2 regions of the Microbulbifer sp. CnH-101-G genome follow, and region 2 is predicted to be linked to the other one. Evidence: predicted binding sites of a transcription regulator. Region 2 holds the regulator's gene; the other holds the start of a gene.
What was found. Region 2 encodes LexA, which represses DNA repair genes until DNA is damaged. Its sites were predicted from a motif close to ACTGTNTNTANANACAGT; they were not measured.

Region 1 (6,102 bases), 1.2 Mb from region 2:
GAACATGTTGTATGGTCTAGCCGAAACAATACAGTTTCCATAGAGAGCGCGATAGATCACCAAAAGCTCTTCTGTCTCGCTGTGAATAGCTGTGTACAGGACTTCGTAAAGATTCCCTTTGTAGTGGCGGTAAAGGCCGGGCTTCATCAATAAATACCAAGTTAACTCAAATGGTGAGGTGACAGCTGCAGCTGCTCGATACGACGGCCATGGAGAACTGCCACACCGGAATAGCGGTGCTCTCCAGTGGAGGTGAATTCAAATTCATAGCTGCGTTGCAGGCTGATGTGGCCCCGCCGGTCACGCTTCAAGCGAGTGCGTGCCAACACCACGGTATCGTCGAGAAGCTGTACGCCCAATTGTTTACAGTGATTGGCTGCCGCGCGTCTCACTTGCTCTTTTGCCGCCATATTGGCCCAGATATACCAAGCCACAGCAGCCAATAACAGGAACCAGAGGAGATCGTCAGGTGAGTAGTACATTGTTCTACAGTTGCTATGATCGCGAAGCGCAAGAATAACACCGAAGGAGCAGCGATGTCTGGCACCATAATGATCACCGGCTGTAATCGTGGCATTGGACTTGAACTGACCACACAGTTTGCCCGAGATGGATGGAATGTGTTGGCCTGTTGCAGGAATCTTGAGAAGGCCACCGAGCTCAAATCACTGCAAGCTAAATACCCCCAAATCCAGCCCATTGAGCTGGATGTCACCGACTACGAACAAATGATTTCTCTTGGTAAGGCCTTGGAAGGAGAGCCTATCGATATCCTGTTCAACAATGCGGGATATTACGGCCCAAAAGGTATGGCATTTGGCAAAGTGGACCGCAACGAGTGGCGCAGGGTGCTGGAGTCCAACACGATCGCGCCCTATATGATGGCGGAGACCTTTTGCGATAATGTGGCGGCCAGCGATCATAAATTGATCGTCATGATGAGCAGCAAGGTGGGCAGTATCGCCGACAATCGCTCGGGTGGTGGCTATGTCTATCGAAGTTCCAAAACAGCCCTCAATCAAGTTGTAAAAAGCCTGTCAATTGATCTTCAAGACCGGGGAATCACCGTGATTGCCCTGCATCCGGGTTGGGTTAAAACCGCAATGGGCGGTCCTGGTGCTCTGATTTCAGCGGAGCAAAGTGTCACGGCCCTGAGAGAAATCCTCCTTCATGCGGGTCAGGACAAGAGTGGCCGGTTTTATAATTACGATGGCAGTGAAATCCCCTGGTAGCCTCTCTTTACCTCAGTCAACCACTGCTGATGACACATCGATGAATAACTGCGCTCTAGGCGCAGATATCCCTGAATTCACTCGCCTGCAGCATGCTTTGCAAGATTGGGCAAGGATGCGGAAGAAGTCTTCTACCCCGTGATTTAAAAGACGCGAGAAAATGCGCCTACTGGAGGGATGACCATAGCTTCTAACCCTTTTAGTGAGCCAACTTTCGCGTGGCGCAAAAGCAATTAGGCAAGGAACTGCAGGTTCCCTTTGAGTGCAGTTAAGAGAGAATGAAATCAATGAGCAGCGTAACTGAAAGCCTCAGAAACAGTAATGGGCCATCTCAGGAGCGTCTTTTTACTGGTTTGCGTATCTTGCTGAGCGGCTCCCTAGTGATTATTGCGGCCAACCTTACTGGTGTACCCACCTGGGTGGCAGCTTTGGGTTCTGTTACCTATTTTGCCAGGGGCGGTAACCTACGCGCCGGCAGCTATAACCTGGCTTGTGCGGTTACAGGGCTGGGGCTCGGTTTGGTCGCCACTGTGGCAACGACAGGCTGGCAATTAGAGCAGTCCTGGTTGGCTCTTCCAATGGCCTTATTACTGGCGGCTATAGGAGCCTGGGCGATGGGGCTGGTCACCGGAGTTGGCAACATTATCAGCTACGCAATGGGTATCTTAATTGCCTTTACAGCTGAGCTGCCAGCTTCTCTCGATAGTTATTTCCTGCTGATTACAGCTACTGCGCTCGGTGCCATGGTAGCGGGCTTGGTCGATTATTTCTGGCCAGGTAGGCTTTTTATCTCCGGCTCGACAGCCAGTGAATAGTTGGTTATAGCTCGTGAATGTTTTAGGACTCAGACTCCATTTTAAAAGTTTGTAAAAGAGATTCCTCAGAGGTAACGGTGATGTTCAAGTGCATTCTATTTACAGGCGCTTTTGCTTTTATAACTGCACTGGCGTTTACCGGTCCTGAGGTCTCTGTAGCAGAAGTAGATTCAGAATTGGAATACCTTTTATATTAGGACTAATTGATCTCTCAATGGTTTATCTGGTTAATCGGTAATAGCCTTAAGAATGCACATGGGGGTGCAACATGGAAGCGACATATTGGCATGATAAGTGGAAGAAAAATGATATAGGCTTTCATGAAGCCTCTGGAAACTCTTTGCTGTCTGAATTTTTTTCACAGCTTTGCCTGTCCAAAGGGGATAGAGTTTTTATTCCTCTCTGTGGCAAAACCCGTGATATCGGTTGGTTACTTTCCGAGGGCTATCGTGTTGCCGGGGCTGAATTGAGTGAAATGGCGGTACAACAGCTTTTTGAGGAAATGGAACTCACCCCCGAAATCGATCAGCTTGACAGCATTAAACACTACAAGGCAAAAAATATCGACATTTTTGTCGGGGATATTTTTGATCTGAGTGAGGAAATACTGCAGGAAGTCGATGGCATTTATGATCGTGCTGCCCTGGTGGCGTTACCGCAAGATATTCGCCCTGGATATACCCAGCATCTAATGGCCATTACAAAAGTGGCCCCTCAGTTATTAATTTCCTTTGAGTATGAACAGTCTGAGTTAGCCGGTCCTCCTTTTTCTATCAGCTCCCAGGAAATTTTTGATCGCTACGATGAGGAATATCAAGTGAAGATGTTGGCCTCTAGGGATGTACCCGGTGGCTTGAAAGGCCTTGTGCCTGCAAGAGAAGTGGCTTGGCTGCTCAGTAAACGCTAGCAACCCACAGCCTGGCAAAACCTTAGTGATTGATTAGTCGAGTAATATTGGTAATTCCAGGGCCCCGGCAATGAGCGCTTCTTTTTTTTGCTTGGGCCATTTCTTGATGGCGATTTCCAATTTTAGCGCCGAGGACTTGTCTCGAGTTTTTACCTGGTATTCGAGTGTGAGAGGTCCTTTGCCGCGAAGGGCCTTGGCTGCCTTGGTACCGCCGTTACTGTGCTCGGCAAATCGCCGTTGAATATCTTTAGTGATTCCCGTGTAAAGCGTACCACTGGAAGTGCGGATTAAATAAACAAACCAGGATTCCATCAAAAATATTGCCCGCTTAGAGGGATTTCCCTCGGTTCCTCTTTAGTTAATAGGCTTTTTTGTTAAAACCACGGCCTTTTCAAAAGAGACTCTGCTGCTCACCGGCTAGAGGAGGCGGCTTAAATTGGCTGCTATCTAGTGATAGACGCCGGTGATTTAACCCCAATTTCCTGATGGCGACAATAAACCGTTGACGGAGTAACTGGGCGAAAACTCCTGTACCCGTTCGGCGCTGGGAAAAGTCACTTTGATAATCCCGCCCACCGCGGCTTTGTTGTACCAGGCTCATCACATGGTCGGCTCTTTGTGGGTAATGTAGCGCTAACCACTCGCGGAAAAGTGGTGCCACTTCATGGGGGAGTCGCAGGAGGATATAGGCTGCCCTCTCGGCACCTGAGCCCCGCCCAGCTTTTAAAATCGCTTCCAGTTCATAGTCGTTGAGTGCCGGAATCATTGGAGCGGCAAGTACGGCAGCTGGTATCCCAGCCTTGCTCAATTGTTCAATTGTGCGCAGGCGGGCAGAAGGTCCCGCGGTACGTGGCTCCAGTTTCCTTTTGAGGTCCCTATCCAAGGTAGTCACACTAATTGCCACCTGGGCGAGGTTGTCCTGTGCCATTTCCGCCAGGATGGGGAGGTCCCGTAAAATCAGCTGGCTCTTAGTGACAATGGTGACCGGTTGTCGAAACTGCTGCATAACTTCAAGCAGTGCCTGGGTTATCCCCTTTTCCTTCTCCAGTGGTTGATAGGGGTCGGTATTTGCGCCCAGGGCTATGGGGCTGCATACATAGCTGGGCTTGCGTAGTGTCTGTTCCAACAATCTGGGAGCGTTCGCCTTAAAAAAGATCTTGCTTTCGAAGTCGAGCCCAGGGGAAAGATCCATATAGGCGTGAGCTGGTCTCGCGTAGCAATAGACACAGCCATGCTCACAGCCACGGTAAGGGTTGATAGACTGGGTAAAGGGGATATCAGGCGACTGATTGGTGGCGATAATCGACTTGGCCTTCTCTTCAATGGCGGTAGTCAGCAGCCGCTCAAGGGGCTCAGCCTCTGTTTGCCAACCATCGCTCTCCCGCGAACTGGTGTACTCGGCAAAACGACCAGTGATATTACTGGCGGCTCCGCGCCCTTTATGAAAGGGCTGTGGCTTGTCTGGTTCTATTTTTTTCATTGGAACTAATGGGCTGTATGTTTGTACAGTTTACGATTGCGATTTGGTACAAAGCAATGCCCAATCATATTTTGTGATTATCTATCAGCGGCTACTCAGTCATTATTTTTAAGGAAGATATCGACGAATGGCGCAAGTCAAACCTTTCAGTATTGATATACAGGAATCGCAATTGGCAGATATGCATCGGCGGATGAGGGAAGCCCGCTGGCCTGAGGCGCAAACCGTAGATGGTTGGGGCCAAGGTGTCCCTCTGGATTACCTCAGGGATTTATGCGACTACTGGTTAAATGAGTATGACTGGTTTGCCACCCAGCAGAGGCTGAATCAATATGACCAGTTTACCACGACTATTCACGATTTAGATATTCATTTCATCCATGTAAAGAGCAGCCATAGCAGTGCCACGCCAATTGTGATCACCCATGGTTGGCCCAGCTCCTTTGTTGAATTTCTTAAAGTAATAGGGCCTCTGACGGAGCCAACCCAATTTGCTGGAAATGCCGAGGATGCCTTCCATGTGGTATGCCCATCTCTGCCCGGTTTCGCCTTCTCCGGTAAGCCCGTAAAAACGGGGTGGGGTGTGCCCAGAATTGCCACAGCCTGGGATACTTTGATGAATCGACTGGGGTATCAATCCTACTTGGCCCAGGGAGGAGATTGGGGGCGGTCGGTGACTACTGAGATTGGCATTCAGAACCGGGGCGCATGCAAAGCTATACATATCAACAATCCCAAAGAGGAGCCAACCGCTGACGCCCTGATAAAGCCCAGTGAGGAGGAGAGAGAGGCTCTGGCCGGAATACGATTTTTCAATCGGTGGGATTCAGGTTTTGCCAAGGAGCAGAGTACTCGCCCTCAAACATTGGCATATAGCCTTGCGGATTCGCCTATAGGTCAGGCTGCCTGGATATTGGAGAAATTCCATCTGTGGACCGATTGCCAGGGCACTTTGGAGAGCATTTTTACCAGAAATGAATTGTTGGACAATATCATGCTCTATTGGCTGACAAACACAGCGGCTTCTTCTTCTCGATTATACTGGGAAAGCTTCGATATCCCTTACGGTCCTGATCAGGATAAGGTAGTGCAATTGCCAACCGGGGTCAGTATTTACCCGGGAGAGATAGTGAGAATTCCCCGCTCATGGGCTGAAGGTCGTTATAACAATATTTGCTATTGGAATCACTTGAAGCAGGGAGGGCACTTTTCCGCTTTTGAACAGCCAGATCTCTACGTCGAGGAAATTAGAGCTTGGAAGAGAAGCCTATTATAGGGCTCAAAAGCCCCTTCTCACCTTCTCAAAGAACCTAATAATCCCCTAGTGAGATATTTCCTTTAAAGTCCTCATTTGCAACCTCCTTGATAATAGCTTGACCCGCAAGAGTGCTCTCTCCATTAGAGGTGAACGTTGGGTTTCCATAAAGTTCCCACCCATTGTTAAGCGCCTCGGTAACACGTAAACAGAAATTGGAATCATCTGGTCCGGTAAGCAATCGGTAAAGTTTCATAGGTAATACTCTTTAGAGAGGTTGCTTGCATCCGAAAATATTTAAACAAGCAGAGTCTTTTAGCTAGGAAATCCTTGGTTCAGACTATTGGATGGCTACTGGGTATACTTTGAGTTTTAGTTGAAGGATTGTATTTGGCGGGCATGATTAACCCTGG
Region 2 (6,102 bases):
CCAAAAGAAAACTGACTGTGTGTGACACCCTTCGGCTCTCCGGTACTGCCGGATGTAAAGAAAAGGAATGCACAATCCTCTAAATCTGATGAAGGAGGCCCAACCGCTGGCAATCCAGAATCAACCAAACTTTCAAAATTCCAGGTATTTTCAAGAGCACTCTCAAAAATAAGAATACCTTTACTCAATCCGCCAACAGATTTATTAGATCGAATATCCTCTCTACGCTCCTCACCTACGCACAAGGCTACTGCGCCACTCACTTCAAGAGCACGATCAATTTCGGCTGAGGTGTAGCGATAGTTTAATGGAACTGCAACTAGCCCTAGCTTGATGCATGAGAGAAAAAAAATGAGCATTTCGCCTCGGTTCGGCATCAAAGATGCAAACCGTTCACCTTGACGAAAACCCTTCGCTACCAGCCTCTCAGCCAAAGTATCAATATCTCTTTGCAATTCTCGCCAGGTCCACGCTCGACTGCCGCAAAGTAGTGCTATCTCATCTGGCTTACTGTCTAGTGCGACCTGTAAGAGATTCTTCAAGTCCGCGGGCTTTGGTAGGGGGTCTCCATAAATCGGCACAGTTTGGCGTCCTATTGAGAATACAGGCTAGCTAATAAGTAAAAATACCCCTAATTACAAGCGATCAAATATAAGAATAATAGCAGGCTCATTAATCAGCCTGACACGCATTACAAACCGCTGAAACTGGCACCTGGTGATCAAAGGAGAGTATACGATTGGCAATAGCCAAACATCTTTACCCCCAACAGAAACTTACAATTTTTTAAATTATTTTTGACTTTCTCTGCCGCGCACATACTTCAAAATCAAGTGTACAGCCTCTTCAACGGTGTCCACGATATGGAATAAATCGAGATCACCTGAATCAATACAACCTTTTTCCAGCACTGTATCCACTAACCAATTGTACAACCCACCCCAATAGCGCTCCCCAACCAGCACTATAGGAAATCGCCTTACTTTTTGTGTTTGCACAAGCGTTAAGGCCTCAAACAATTCATCCAGAGTGCCGTAGCCTCCAGCTAGGCCAACAAAACCGGCGGCATGCTTAACAAACATAAATTTCCGCACAAAGAAATAACGAAAGTTCAAACTAATATCCTGATACGGATTGGCTGCCTGCTCAAAAGGGAGTTCAATATTTAATCCAATTGAGGGGCCAGACTGCCCAAAAGCCCCTCGATTACACGCCTCCATAAGGCCTGGGCCACCACCGGTGATTACCGGTATCCCCTCGGCAGCCAAAAGCCCTCCAAGCTTTACTCCCTGCTGGTATTCCAAACTATCCTCTGTGAAACGCGCGCCACCAAAAACCGTTACAGCCCCTTTTAGTGCAATTAGACGCTCAATCCCATCAACTAATTCCGACTGTATACGCAGAACCCTCCAAGCCTCGGGCATCTTTGCATCAAGCATTATTGTTCTCCCTTGTTCTCTCGTGCTGTCAGCTCTTTCAACTACTCTTTTTTTCACTCACTGTTTTCTTAATCAATGTAGCAGCTTGAATCGAGGCAAGGAGCGGGTTTGCGCAAACCTAAAATCTGTATATAATCCCAGCAACTGTATAAAAATACAGAAACTCTAGGTAAATCTATGACCAATCTCACCGCACGTCAGACTCAAGTATTAGAGCTGATCAAAACCTACCTGGATGACACAGGCTACCCCCCCACCCGCGCAGAAATTGCCCAGGAACTGGGCTTTCGCTCACCCAATGCCGCAGAGGAACACCTCAAAGCATTGGCGAGAAAAGGGGCCATTGAGATGGTCGCCGGCGCCTCCAGGGGCATTCGAATTCCAGATCACCAATCCGGTCTTCCCATCATAGGACGTGTCGCTGCAGGCAACCCTATTCTGGCCACAGAGCATATAGAGGATTATTGCGACCTGCCCGCCAGCTTCTTTCACCCGCCGGCAGATTATTTGCTCAGGGTGCATGGCATGAGTATGCGCAACGCAGGTATTCTCGATGGGGACCTGCTGGCCGTGCAGAAAACCGAGCAAGTCAGAAATGGGCAGATTGTGGTTGCCCGGATTGATGATGAAGTAACTGTTAAACGCTTCCGCCGCAAAGGCAATCAGGCAACTGTGCAACTACTACCCGAAAACGAAGACTTTGAGACTATCCAGGTGGATATGCGGGATAAGAACTTTGTAATTGAAGGACTCGCGGTGGGCGTGATTCGCCAAACCCCTTAAGAATAAACAGTTTACCAATGTCCATATACAACAACAGCGGCTTTAAGCCGCTGTTGAAACACTTTTACCTGCTCACCTTACCATAGATTAGATCAATGAATCGTATGGTTAACCGGCATTGATTCTTCCTCTTCGAAGTAACCAGGCTCCAGGTCGTCAAGATTCTGCACGGCTTCTATGCCCGCTTCCAGCATTGCCCGAGCCACTGCTACTTTGTGCTTTCGTAAAAATTGGAGACTCTCGGCTGAGAAACGAATACTCACCAGAGGGTCCTCCTCGTGACCGGCGCGGCGCAGAGCCACATCGCCATTGGCCAACTCGATAATTTCAAAAGTTTCGGAGGACATTAGCTTTCCCTTCACTGCACATCAGTTTGCGCCCAGTGTACCACAGGCAATTTAGAAGTTTCAGTGGGTGCAAACAGATAGACAGAAAGGGAGCGAGGAGTCTCAGCACTCCTCAAGATTGGTACGCTGCCTGCGTACCAACTCACTTAATGCAGCGTGCCATTTGAGCAGCACTTCGAAGGAAAGATCAACAGCCACAGGGCCCGCGACATTGTGCGCTGGTATCAGATTGCCGCCCTGCCCCTTATCTTCCGCAAGCGGAGGTAGCCGCAAGAGTTGATGCCATGCGCGTAAAAACTCGCTCAGCCAACTCCCCGGCTCTGAGACCAACAACTGCAATTCCCTTACTTCAAGGCTGGCTTTCCCCTGGCTGTGCAGGCTATCCACAATAACCTGCAGGGACTCAGGCTCAAACCCCAGTTGCAATTGATGGGAAAGCTCAGCTAGGAAGGCCCGGTAAGCTTTCCACAATTGCAACAGGGCGCCTTCCTCAAGAGCCATTCGCTGAATAGCAGAGTCAAAACTACTGGTGGCAAGCAGTTGGCTCTTGCGTAGCGCGGATGTAACCAGGCCAGTGTAGGGATTGCTCATTTATTTTTTTGCCGCCACTTTCTTCGCTGCAGGCTTTTTCTTCGCTGCAGTAGACTTACTTGCCGCCTCAACCTTCCAGGCGCCATCCCTATAGAAAGCCTTCCAACCCGTCGCCTTTCCATCCTCCTCGGACTGGACATATTGCTCTTGGGTCTTGCGACTAAAGCGAACCACGGTATCCCGTCCCTGATCATCCTGTGCAGGTGCAGAGAACAAGAAACTGTACTTGGGATCGATCTCACTTTGGTGAGGTAGCAACTCTTTGACCAGCGGTGCGCGGGTCTCACGGTTTTTTGGGAACTGACTGGCAGCCAGGAATAACCCGGAGGCACCATCACGGAGAATGTAATGGTCTTCAACCTTCTGGCATGCCAACTCAGGCATGGGCACCGGATCCATCTTCGGTGGTGCCGGCTGGCCATTTTTCAGCAACTTACGGGTGTTCTTGCAAGCTTCATTAGTACAGCCAAAATATTTACCAAAGCGGCCAGACTTCAGCTGCATATCGCTCCCGCATTTATCACACTCAATAATCGGGCCGTCATAACCCTTGATTTTGAACGTGCCCTGCTCCACCTCGTATCCATTACAGTCCGGATTGTTACCACAGATATGCAGTTTGCGATGCTCATCGAGCAGATAGCTATCCATCGCCGTGCCGCACTTGGGACAACGGCGCTTCTCCCGCAGCTGACGGGTTTCTGCATCCTCATCCTTATCTGCGTCTATCGCCTCATCACCGGAAACCAGATTCATTGTATTGGTGCAACGCTCCTTAGGAGGCAGCGCATAACCGGAGCAACCCAGGAAAACACCGGTAGAACCCGTACGAATCTGCATATGGCGACCGCACTTACTGCATTCAATATCGGTATCCGTCGGCGTGTTGCGACGCATACCCGCATCGCTGGACTGAGCCTTTTCCAGTCGCGAAGAGAAGTCCTGATAAAACTCATCAAGCAGCTGCTTCCAACCTTTATCGCCGTCGGCGACCGCATCCAGGGATTCCTCCAGGTTTGCGGTAAAACCGTAGTCCATCAGGTTTTTAAAACTTTCACTGAGACGGTCGGTGACAATATCACCCATTTTTTCCGCATAAAAACGGCGGTTCTCTAGCCGCACATAGCCACGATCCTGAATGGTAGAAATGATCGAGGCATAGGTCGAGGGTCGGCCAATACCGCGCTTCTCCAGCTCTTTTACCAGGGCAGCCTCACTAAAGCGAGCTGGCGGTTTCGTGAAGTGCTGTTTCGGGTCTAGCTGCTCTAGTGAGAGCTTTTCACCCACCTTCACATCAGGCAGTACTAGATCCTCATCTTTTTTACCTGCCGGAGGCGCGACCTTGAGAAAGCCATCAAAGCGAATCACCCGGCCGCGAGCACGCAACTCAAATTCACCAGCGCTCACCACAATAGAGGTTGAAGTGTATTTCGCCGGGGTCATTTGACAGGCAACAAACTGCTGCCAAATCAAGTTGTAAAGCCGCTCTGCATCGCGCTCCATACCGGAAAGCATATTAGGGGCGACACGGACATCGGAGGGGCGTATTGCCTCGTGCGCTTCTTGCGCCCCCTCTTTGCTGCTATAGCTATTGGGATTTTCCGGTAAATACTTATCGCCGAAATTCTCACCGATATATTGCCGGGCCGACTCAACCGCCTCTTTGCTCAAATTGGTCGAATCGGTACGCATGTATGTGATATGACCAGCTTCGTAGAGGCGCTGTGCAAGGGTCATGGTTTTCTTAACACTAAAGCCAAGGCGATTGCTTGCCGCCTGCTGTAGCGTCGAAGTAATAAAAGGGGCACCTGGCTTGGAGCTCGTAGGCTTGTCATCACGAGCACTGACAACAAAATCACTGCCCTGCAACAATTTAACCGCGCTTTTCGCGTCGACTTCATTGGTGGGGCGGAAAGCTTCTCCAGCCTGCTTTTTAACTTCAAGGCGGAGCTTGTTCGCTTTGTTTGTGGCGGTATCGGCGAAGAGCGTCCAGTACTCTTCCGGGATAAAGGCGCGAATTTCACGCTCGCGCTCAACCACCAATCGCACGGCCACCGATTGCACCCGACCGGCGGAAAGGCCGCGGGCAACCTTTTCCCACAACAGCGGGGACACCATATAGCCCACAATGCGATCGAGAAAACGGCGGGCCTGCTGAGCATGAACCCGATTAATATTCAGGCGGCCGGGGTCCTTGAAAGCCTCCTGAATTGCGGACTTGGTAATCTCATTAAAAACTACCCGGCGATAACGCTCATCATTACCACCGATCGCTTCGCGCAAATGCCAGGCGATGGCCTCTCCCTCGCGGTCCAAGTCCGTTGCCAGGTAAATGTGATCGGCATTCTCGGCAAGCTTCTGCAGCTCGCTGACCACCTTCTCTTTACCCGGTAGAATTTCATAGTGAGCCTGCCAGCCATTATCTGGGTCAATCCCCATGCGCTTGATCAGTTGCTCACGATTTTTCTTACGCTTGTAGACCTCTTTCGCCTCAGGGGAAAGTTTACGGGTCTCAGCCGCACGTCTTGCCCGCTCTTTTGCATCAACGGGCTGTTTGTTGCCGCCACCAGTTGGCAAATCGCGAATATGACCGACGCTGGACTTAACCACAAAGTCCTTGCCGAGATATTTATTGATAGTTTTCGCTTTGGCCGGCGATTCGACGATGACCAGTGATTTACCCATAAGCCTTTGATTTCAAATGAAAAATTTACTGCTATCCGAAGCATTTCAGACCCGTAGTTCGGGCCCGCGCTGCGCGAATATATAAGCTCCACTAGGGGCGGGGTCAAGGGAAGCTGACAATTTTTGCTGTCGATTCGCCAAATTTCACCACCCAAAAGGAGCAAAATTGTGACATTTTTCCCTATTTGGGCAGCCCTCTAAAACGCCTGCCACCCTAGTCCTCAGGGAGCTTGATCGGATTGGTCCTGCGCACTGCT

Region 1: the regulator LexA is predicted to act here: its motif matches at 4,447-4,464, upstream of ACJJID_RS11185 (PA0069 family radical SAM protein).

Annotation. Positions count from the first base shown of each region.
Region 1 covers NZ_CP174292.1:2,552,378-2,558,479, reverse strand. The annotation lists gene ACJJID_RS11215 (DUF1653 domain-containing protein) at 1-147, opposite strand, end outside; gene ACJJID_RS11210 (DUF3301 domain-containing protein) at 162-482, opposite strand; gene ACJJID_RS11205 (SDR family oxidoreductase) at 537-1,232, shown strand; gene ACJJID_RS11200 (DUF1097 family protein) at 1,520-2,047, shown strand; gene tmpT (thiopurine S-methyltransferase) at 2,316-2,954, shown strand; gene ACJJID_RS11190 (GIY-YIG nuclease family protein) at 2,988-3,266, opposite strand; gene ACJJID_RS11185 (PA0069 family radical SAM protein) at 3,346-4,434, opposite strand; gene ACJJID_RS11180 (epoxide hydrolase family protein) at 4,562-5,710, shown strand; gene ACJJID_RS11175 (DUF1737 domain-containing protein) at 5,745-5,945, opposite strand; gene ACJJID_RS11170 (hypothetical protein) at 6,025-6,102, opposite strand, start outside.
Region 2 covers NZ_CP174292.1:1,316,053-1,322,154, reverse strand. The annotation lists gene ACJJID_RS05960 (class I adenylate-forming enzyme family protein) at 1-581, opposite strand, end outside; gene ACJJID_RS05955 (LOG family protein) at 792-1,439, opposite strand; gene lexA (transcriptional repressor LexA) at 1,617-2,222, shown strand; gene ACJJID_RS05945 (hypothetical protein) at 2,315-2,569, opposite strand; gene ACJJID_RS05940 (DUF6586 family protein) at 2,672-3,160, opposite strand; gene topA (type I DNA topoisomerase) at 3,161-5,845, opposite strand; gene ACJJID_RS05930 (hypothetical protein) at 6,060-6,102, opposite strand, start outside.